Regions from separate parts of the Caloramator mitchellensis genome, predicted to be linked through region 2. Evidence: riboswitches for the same ligand, from Rfam matches in the RefSeq annotation. Region 2 holds a riboswitch; the other holds the start of a gene.
The links. A riboswitch is a leader RNA that binds a small molecule or an ion and turns the genes downstream of it on or off. The one in region 2 is predicted to bind thiamine pyrophosphate.
Positions count from the first base shown of each region.

Region 1: it holds a riboswitch for thiamine pyrophosphate, as region 2 does, so the genes downstream of both, thiT (energy-coupled thiamine transporter ThiT) here and thiD (bifunctional hydroxymethylpyrimidine kinase/phosphomethylpyrimidine kinase) in region 2, are expected to answer to the same signal.

Region 1 is NZ_LKHP01000011.1:39,832-44,270, reverse strand. Features, by position in the region: gene sufB (Fe-S cluster assembly protein SufB) at 1-1,384, opposite strand, end outside; gene sufC (Fe-S cluster assembly ATPase SufC) at 1,396-2,142, opposite strand; TPP riboswitch at 2,720-2,820, shown strand; gene thiT (energy-coupled thiamine transporter ThiT) at 2,860-3,489, shown strand; gene ABG79_RS09200 (amino acid permease) at 3,577-4,439, opposite strand, start outside.
Region 2 is NZ_LKHP01000002.1:110,186-114,624, forward strand. Features, by position in the region: gene thiM (hydroxyethylthiazole kinase) at 1-214, opposite strand, end outside; gene cytX (putative hydroxymethylpyrimidine transporter CytX) at 189-1,382, opposite strand; gene thiD (bifunctional hydroxymethylpyrimidine kinase/phosphomethylpyrimidine kinase) at 1,372-2,175, opposite strand; TPP riboswitch at 2,248-2,359, opposite strand; gene ABG79_RS02150 (S41 family peptidase) at 2,530-4,128, opposite strand; gene ABG79_RS02155 (DUF2325 domain-containing protein) at 4,410-4,439, shown strand, end outside.

The DNA of each region.
Region 1 (4,439 bases), on a different contig from region 2:
CTATATTAATAAGATTGTTCATCTCAACTGCATATTCAAGAGGCAATTCCTTTGATATTGGCTCAACAAAACCCCTAACTATCATGGCTTTTGCTTCCTTTTCAGAAATCCCCCTGCTCATCAGGTAAAATATTACGTCATCGCTGATTCTTCCAATCTTTGCTTCGTGGCCTAAATCAACCTCATCGTTTTCAACCTTTATAACTGGGATTGTGTCGGATTTTGATTTATCATCAAGCATCAGGCTCTCACAGGATATGGTTGATTTTGAATGATGAGCATCCTTGCTTATTTTTACAACTCCCCTGTAAAGTGCAACTCCTCCGTCCTTTGAGATTGATTTTGAGTTAATATTAGAGGAAGTATATGGTGCAGCGTGAACTATTTTTGCACCAGTGTCAAGATGCTGTCCGTTACCTGCAAAAGTTATTCCAGTAAATTCGGCCTTTGCGCCTTCTCCCTTTAATATGCTCATGGGATAGAGCATCGAAACCTTTGAACCAAAGGAGCCTGATACCCATTCGATGGTCCCATTTTTTTCAACTATTGCTCTTTTTGTATTAAGGTTATACATATTCTTTGACCAGTTTTCGATTGTTGAATACCTTAATGTTGCCCCTTCTTTTACGAAAAGCTCAACGCATCCTGCGTGAAGGTTGATAACAGAGTATTTAGGAGCAGAGCAGCCTTCGATAAAATGAAGCTTTGCACCTTCTTCAACTATAATAAGAGTATGCTCAAACTGACCGGCTCCAGGAGCGTTTAATCTGAAATAGGATTGAAGAGGTATTTCAACGTTTATTCCCTTAGGAACATAAACAAATGAGCCTCCGGACCATACGGCACCATGAAGTGCTGCAAACTTATGGTCGTTTGGAGGAACAAGCTTCATAAAATATTTTTTGACTATATCCTCATATTCCCTAACTGCAGTTTCCATATCGGTGTAAATAACGCCTAAGTTTACGAGTTCTTCCTTTATGTTGTGATAAACTACTTCTGAGTCAAATTGTGCACCGACTCCAGCTAAAGCCTCTTTTTCTGCCTGAGGTATTCCAAGAAGGTCAAATGTTTTCTTAATATCCTTAGGGACTTCATCCCAACTAGTTTTTAGGTCAACATCAGGCTTAATATATGTTACTATGTTATCAAGGTTTACTTCGCTAATATCAGGGCCCCAGGTGGGAACAGATATTTTATTGTATATTTCAAGAGATTTTAGTCTGAAATCCCTCATCCACTTGGGTTCATTTTTTTGATAGGATATCTCCTCAACAATTTCTTTAGTTAAACCGCTCTTTGCCTTATATTTATACCTTAATTCGTTTTTAATATCATATATTCCGCGCTCTAATTCGTTTATAATCGTTTTCTTTTTTCCCATACCAACACCACCTAATTAGCTAATGCCTTTACTGCATCATATCCCTTTTCTTGAATTTCTACGGCAAGTTTAAAGTCGCCTGTAGTAACAATCCTTCCATCAACAAGAACATGAACAAAATCTGGTTTTAAGTAATCAAGTATTTTGATATGATGGGTAATTATAAGTATTGAAGCATCTTTTGACTTAAATTCATTTACACCCTTTGAAACTATTCTAATGGCATCAACGTCAAGCCCAGAATCTGTTTCATCGAGAATAATAAGTTTTGGATTTAAGATTGCCATCTGAAGTATTTCATTTTTCTTCTTTTCCCCACCTGAAAAGCCGAAATTTAAGTATCGCTTTGCATATTCAGGGCTCATTTCCAGCTTACTCATTTTATTTAATAATTCCCTTTTAAATTCTATAACCTTTACGAGTTGGCCTGTCTGTGAAGACTTTGCGGCCTTTAAAAAGTTTTCAACTGTAATTCCCTGAACTTCTTCAGGGTGTTGAAAGGATAAGAATATTCCTCTTTTTGCTCTTTCATCGGCTCTAAGTTCATTTATAACTTCTCCTTCAAATATCATCTCTCCATCTGTTACTTTATATCTTGGATGGCCCATAAGAGCATAGGATAGAGTAGATTTGCCAGCTCCATTAGGCCCCATCAACACATGTATTTCACCTTTATTTATCTCTAAATTCAGCCCTTTTAAAATTTCTTTATCGTCAACATTAACATGTAGATTATTGATTTTCAGTAGGTTTGACATTTTTTCATCTCCTCATTTATTTAATTGCATAACATTCTCAATATTATAATAATACATTTTGGGCATATATTCAAAATCAATGTTGAGCAAAATAGTCGGAATTAAGTCTAAAATCTTTAAATTACTTTGATTTTCTTTCATTATCTGATAGTATAAGTAAAATTTTAGCAGCTCTCTTTTTTAAGGGTTGTTGCGATTATCTTATATGTATTTCTAATAAGGCTCATGGATGATTTCTTAGGCTTGGCTCATTCATAAAGTAACACCAAACTTTTCTTTGTATTCAATAGGCATATCTTTACAAGACTATACCCTTGTTGTCCGCTTAGATCTACTTGTCCTGAGCATAAATATGGACTATTGAAAAGTCGAGAAATCATGGTTATTAAGTTTTATGTAAGGGCTGTTTAAATTATTCATGGACCTATTTAGAAATTGCAGTAAAAAAGTATATAATAAAAGCCCTTGTCCAAATTGTCATTCAATTCAAGAAGTCAAGAAATCAAGTGAATGTCACTTATGAATTGCCAAATAGGAGAATTAATGTTATACTTTAAATGAAGTGAAAAAATAAAATGCCGTTCGCTAGGGGAGCTTTATGCTGAGAGGAAGGACATCCTTCGACCCTTGGAACCTGAACTGGGTAATACCAGCGAAGGGAAGCGAAAGTAGTGCTCCTACTCTCCTTTTTGCGACGGCTCAAAAGGAGGTTTTTTTATGCAATTTTTAAACGTGTTTGAGAGCATCTCAAAAATCACTCTAATCTCATGGGTGCTGGTGGTAGCACTTGTTCTTGTAGGGCTTGCCCTACTGAAATTTTCAAAATCAAATGAAAAGATGACTACAAGAAAATTAACATTTGCAAGCCTTTTGATTGCGATGTCATTCGTATTGTCATTTGTTAAGTTCCTTCAGATGCCACAGGGGGGAACAGTTACGCTTGGTAGCATGATTCCAATAATGTTATTCGCATATTTGTTTGGAGTAAGAGAAGGACTTTTAGCAGGGGCTGTTTATGGGCTCTTACAATTTATACAGGAACCATATATTGTCCATTGGGCACAGGTTCTTGTAGACTACCCATTTGCTTTTGCTGCACTTGGACTTGCGGGATTATATAGAAGGAATTTTACAGTTGCGATTATGATAGGTGGAGTTGGAAGAATGATATTCCATATATTATCAGGGGCAATTTTCTTTGCAAGCTATGCTCCAGAGGGGATGAATCCTTTCTGGTATTCAATAGTTTATAATGTATCCTACCTAGGACCAGACCTATTATTGTGTATATTGATATCACTAATTCCTCAGTTTAAAGGCATGGTGAATAAGATTAGAACAATATGAATTTTTAGTAATAAAAAAAGACCACCCGTTTTACGGGAGGTCTTTATTTTTATATCGCTTGTCCGAATTGCCAAACAAATCAAGAAGTCAAGAATTCAAGTGAATGTCACCAGACTTCTTGTTGGCAAGCTTTGTGAAGTAGGTTAAAACATAGCCAAGAAGAATTAGTATTATTGGGCCGCCGTAGGTTTTAACTATTGATACAACAGCGTCCTTTGTAGTTTCTGAACCTAAAACATAGTCAAGTCCTGCTCCAAAGAAACCTGCAATTGAAAGAACCATTGCGATCCAAGCAAATGTCATTGCACCTGCGTTTGATTTAAAGAATGTGAATGGAGCCTTTGTTCCTCTTAGCTTGAACACTATATATGCTCCAATCAATACAACATATGGAATTACAAGTGATAGAGCTGATAGGTCAGCTAATAGTTTAAAGAATGCATCTATTGAGTTAAGTCCTAAAAGTGGAACAGCAATCATAACTACAACAAGCGCACATTGTGCCCATAGAGCCTTCTTTAATGTTCCATCCTCTGATTTTTCAGTTAAGAATTTCGGGAATGTTCCTTCTGGAACTTCAGCAAACATAGCTCTGATTGGTGATTCAATCCAAACTATATATGCTGCAATTGAAGTAATTGTGAAAATTAATGCGTATATTTGAACAACTATCTTTCCATTGATTCCCCAGTTTTCAGCAAGTATCTTGTAAACTACATAACCTGCATTCTTAAGGTTTTCTTGTTCAAGAACTTCAGGTGATGCGACAAGTGAAACTGCAACAGAACCTATAACGTATGCAATTGCAATAAATACTGTAGCAATCAATACTGCCTTAGGGAATGTCTTTTCTGGGTTGTCGACATCCTTTATATAAGTTCCTGCAACTTCTGCACCCGCAACTGCAAATAATAGCCATGAGAATGTTGCAAAATATGCGCTGTCAAATT
Region 2 (4,439 bases):
TGTTTAAAGTTCCAATGTTTAAAACAAGTGAGTTTGCAATTTTAATTAAATCCAGAATATCCTCAATTTCATCGCTCATAACAGGCGATGCCCCAATTGCAAGAGTTATGTTGGCACAATCGTTTACTGAAACATAGTTTGTTATGTGATGAACAAGTGGGCTTTTTTCTCTAATCTTTGATAATCCATCACATGCTTTCTTTAACATTTCCATAGACTACCCCTCCTATTTTCTTAAGTATTATCGAAACAAATGAAGTTAGTATCATAACTGGGACTGTAACTCCCAAAGCAGTCCCTTTATCCTTTATCATCATGTAAAATACAAAGCCTAAAATAAAGCTTATAAATGAGATTATATAATCTTTATTTTTATTTTGTATCTTAAGTATAAAATAATCGCTTATTAAAACTGCAAAAAGTGGTGAGAAAATTGCCCCAATTAAATATAAGAAGCTTTCATATTGCTCCATTTTGAAAAACATTGCAAATAATATACTTACTATTACCACAAGTATCGTAGTTTTTCTCCTATTAAATAATTTAATATTTAAAACAGATATAGTCGCTGAATAAACATCAAGGAAGGTTGTTGTTACAGTTGATAATACAACTATCAAAAGTGCTACAACACCAAAGTTTCCTTTTATAAGGACACTTATAATGTCTATTTCATTAAATTTTATTGCACAAATAAGCCCAACTATATACATAAAGCTGCTTCCAATAAAATATCCTGCAAAACTTCCTAAGAAGGATGACTTCTTATCCTTTGCAAATTTAGTATAATCAGAAATAAGAGGAAGCCATGAGATTGGCATTACTGCACTTAATTCAATTGCTGCACCAAAACTCATTCCATCGCTGTTTACACTTAAAACACCATCCTTTCTTATTAAAGCGAATATCATTAAAACAGAAAGAATTATAAGCGAAATAACTGATATATTGTTTATATATTCATACTTTCCAACACCATACTCTGCCCATATGTAAACTAGGATGCCTACAAGCACTACCCACAAATTAAAGTTTTCAAATCCAAAGATACTCCTACTTATCTGGTTTAATCCATTTGATGCAGTAATAAGCATAATTGCTGTCCATCCGACAAGCTGAATAAGGTTTAAAAATGAAAATATATATCTACCATATTGTCCAAACGATATTCCTATTGTCTCCATAGCAGTCATGTCCTTTTCTTGTCCAATTATCCCTGTAATGCCTAAAATCGAGCATCCAATCAAATGTCCGATGAGAACTGCAAGAATTCCCTTTTTCATTCCTAATGGTCCTAAATAAGCCCCGGCCATTATTTCTGCGACGGATACTGCAGCACCAAACCACAGAAAGAAAAAATAGAAATAATTCTTATTTTTCATTTTGTTTTCCTCCTCTAAAAGCATATAAATGGTCAACAGGCCCTACTCCATGCCCAATGCTAAACGAATTTTCAATTGCCCTTTGAATATACTCTTTGCTGTTTTTTATTGCATCAGGGACTGGATATCCTAAGGCTAAATTTGATGCAATTGCAGAAGATAAAGTGCAGCCTGTTCCATGGGTATTTATAGTGTTTATCCTTTGTCCTTTAAAGTAGTAAAACTCTTTCCCATCAAAAAGAACATCTATTGCGTCATCATCAAGATGACCTCCCTTTACAAGAACGTTTTTTGCACCTAATTTATGTATCCTTTGACAAGCTTCCTTCATTTCATTTATATTTTTTATTTCCATATCAGCAAGTAAACTTGCTTCATGAATATTAGGGGTTATTATTGTGCAAACAGGGATTAAATCTTGAATTAATGTCTCTATTGCTTCATACTTTAAAAGCTTAAAACCACTTTTTGAAATCATAACAGGGTCAAGAACTACATTTATGGCTCCATATTTTTTTAAACTTTGTGATACTGTCTTAATAATTTCACTGCTCGATAGCATTCCAATCTTTACAGCGTCAACTTTAATATCTTCAAAAACAACTTTGATTTGTAGCTCTATAAAGTCCCTTGGCATGTCTAATGCTCCAAATACGCCCTGAGTGTTTTGGGCAGTAACAGAAGTTACAACGCTCATCCCATAAACAAGATGAGCTGAAAAAGTTTTTAAATCAGCCTGAATCCCTGCACCGCCACAGCTGTCTGAACCAGCAATTGTCAATACCTTTTTCATTATTACACCTCCAAAAAGTTAAACCACCCAGATAGGGTGGTTCATCAAAAAAAGCCATTCCTGTGGGAATGGCTAAATTTCTCCCCACATCCCTACGCTGGCATTACCCAGATCAGGTTAAAGGGTCTAAGGTTAATTGGACCTTACTCTCAGATGGCCTTTTCCATCTCCCCTTGTGGTTTATTATTCGATTGTTTCTATTTTGATTATAATTCAATTCTCATTTGACTGCAATAAAAAATTCACTTAATTATATTTTGATATCCTTCTTTGTATATATAATTCTTCTAATTTATACAATATTATCTTAGACCATATAAAATACACGGTAGTTTTTTAGTGTAAAACTCTATATTAACTTATCATATTTATAACATTGTTCAGAAGCTCATCATATGGGTTAATTATTTCATTATTATTTTGCCTATACTCATCATATTTAATAAAATACTCTATTGTCTTCTCAACGTATATGTCCGGCTGAGTGTGATATTCCTCATTTGAAGTTCCATCTGGATTTAATCCCATCTCTATAGGGAATCTAATTATAAGACCGCTATTAGGTAAAGCTAAAAGTCCAGGATCCATCCCTATGCCATCGCCTCCAGTTGTAGTTCCAACAAGGGTTGCAAATCCCGTTGCCTTACAAAATGCAGCAAAAGCTTCAGCTGATGAATATACATAATCATCAACAAGTAAATATATTTTCCCATTGAATCCTACAGATTTTCCAGGCCTAATTTCTGTTGTCGAATCAATAAAACCCGAAAAAAGTCTCATTGTTTCTTCTGGATAATTTAAACCTTTTGGTAGTTTTTCAATAGGCTTTGTAAAAATACCCCTTGTCTTCAAAAATGGTTTCATCTCATCTCCATTTCTAAATAAAGCATAAAATTGTGCTGATATTTTTTTCTCAATTAGTGGAGGAACAATATTTTTTCTATAATAATCTTCACTGCCTCCTCCATTGCCACGAATATCAATAATAAGGTATGGATAATCCTTTATGCTTTTTAAAAATGAATATATCCCTTCTCTATCCTTATCAACATAATCATATGAGAACGACCAAATTTTTAAATAGGCTAATTTATCCTTTTCTATTATTTTAGTTTCGTATACTTTCTCTAAATTTGCACTATATCTTGTATCCCAATTAAAATCAAGAGCATATAATTCCTTTGTTAATATCTTTCCATCCATTGTCTTAAGCTCAAGTTTAAGAGGTTTATCTTCTTTACTATAAAGAACTAAATCTTTAACCATCAATTTTTTTCTTTTAAAATCATAAGTTAAATAAAGCCTATTCATATTAGAAAGAATATAATCATCAACTGAAATATCATTAACTCTATTAAGGATTGAATACTTGGGAATATCATGTTTTTTAAAGCTGTCTTCATCTCCCAAATTTCTATAAGCTATATACTTTCCTTCTACATATTTAAACGAAATTGGAATTACTTTTTTCGAATTTTTAATTATCTTATTCCACTCGGAATATTTTCCCTCCACGTTTTTATTAGTCAAAATTTGTCTCCATGCAGTATTATACAATCCCTTATAAGCATCTTTATAGTAATTATAGGCAGAGGGCTCCAATATATTAGTATGAGCATTTTGCAAAAGGCATAATATTTCCTCAACAGCATTATAAAATTCAATATTGTTCTTGGACTTTAAAACCATCTTATCAAAATCCTCTTTATGTTTAAGCCAGTCATATCCTGTCTTTCTTTTTGAAACTTCTAAATAAGGATAATTATTTTTTATTGCATTATACAAATAATCAAGATCTTCTAATTTTTCTTTAGAAGATAATTCTTTTAAATCAGAACTTGATACTTTTAATTTAACAGTAGTTATGTTCTTATATAATAACAATTGAAAAAACACGAACAGTGTAACAGCCACTGCAATTAAATAGACAATCCTCACTTTCTTCCTTCTCAATCCCATCACCCCTAAACAATTAAATACTTTGGAGATATATATTGGTATTTAATGATAACCTTAAAAAACTAAATATAAGATATATTTTTTCTATATTTTACCACAAAAAAAATTATCGTTGCACTAAAAATTTGTTTACAAACATTTTCAGGTAAAAATTTAGATAAAATTGAAACATAATTCAATTTAAATTCAACTTATAGAATTAAACACTTGACATGAGGGCGGATATTTAATTAAAATGATATTGATAATTATTTTCATTATCTGGAGGATAAATTATGTCTGCATTAATAATAGGTGGAGATAAA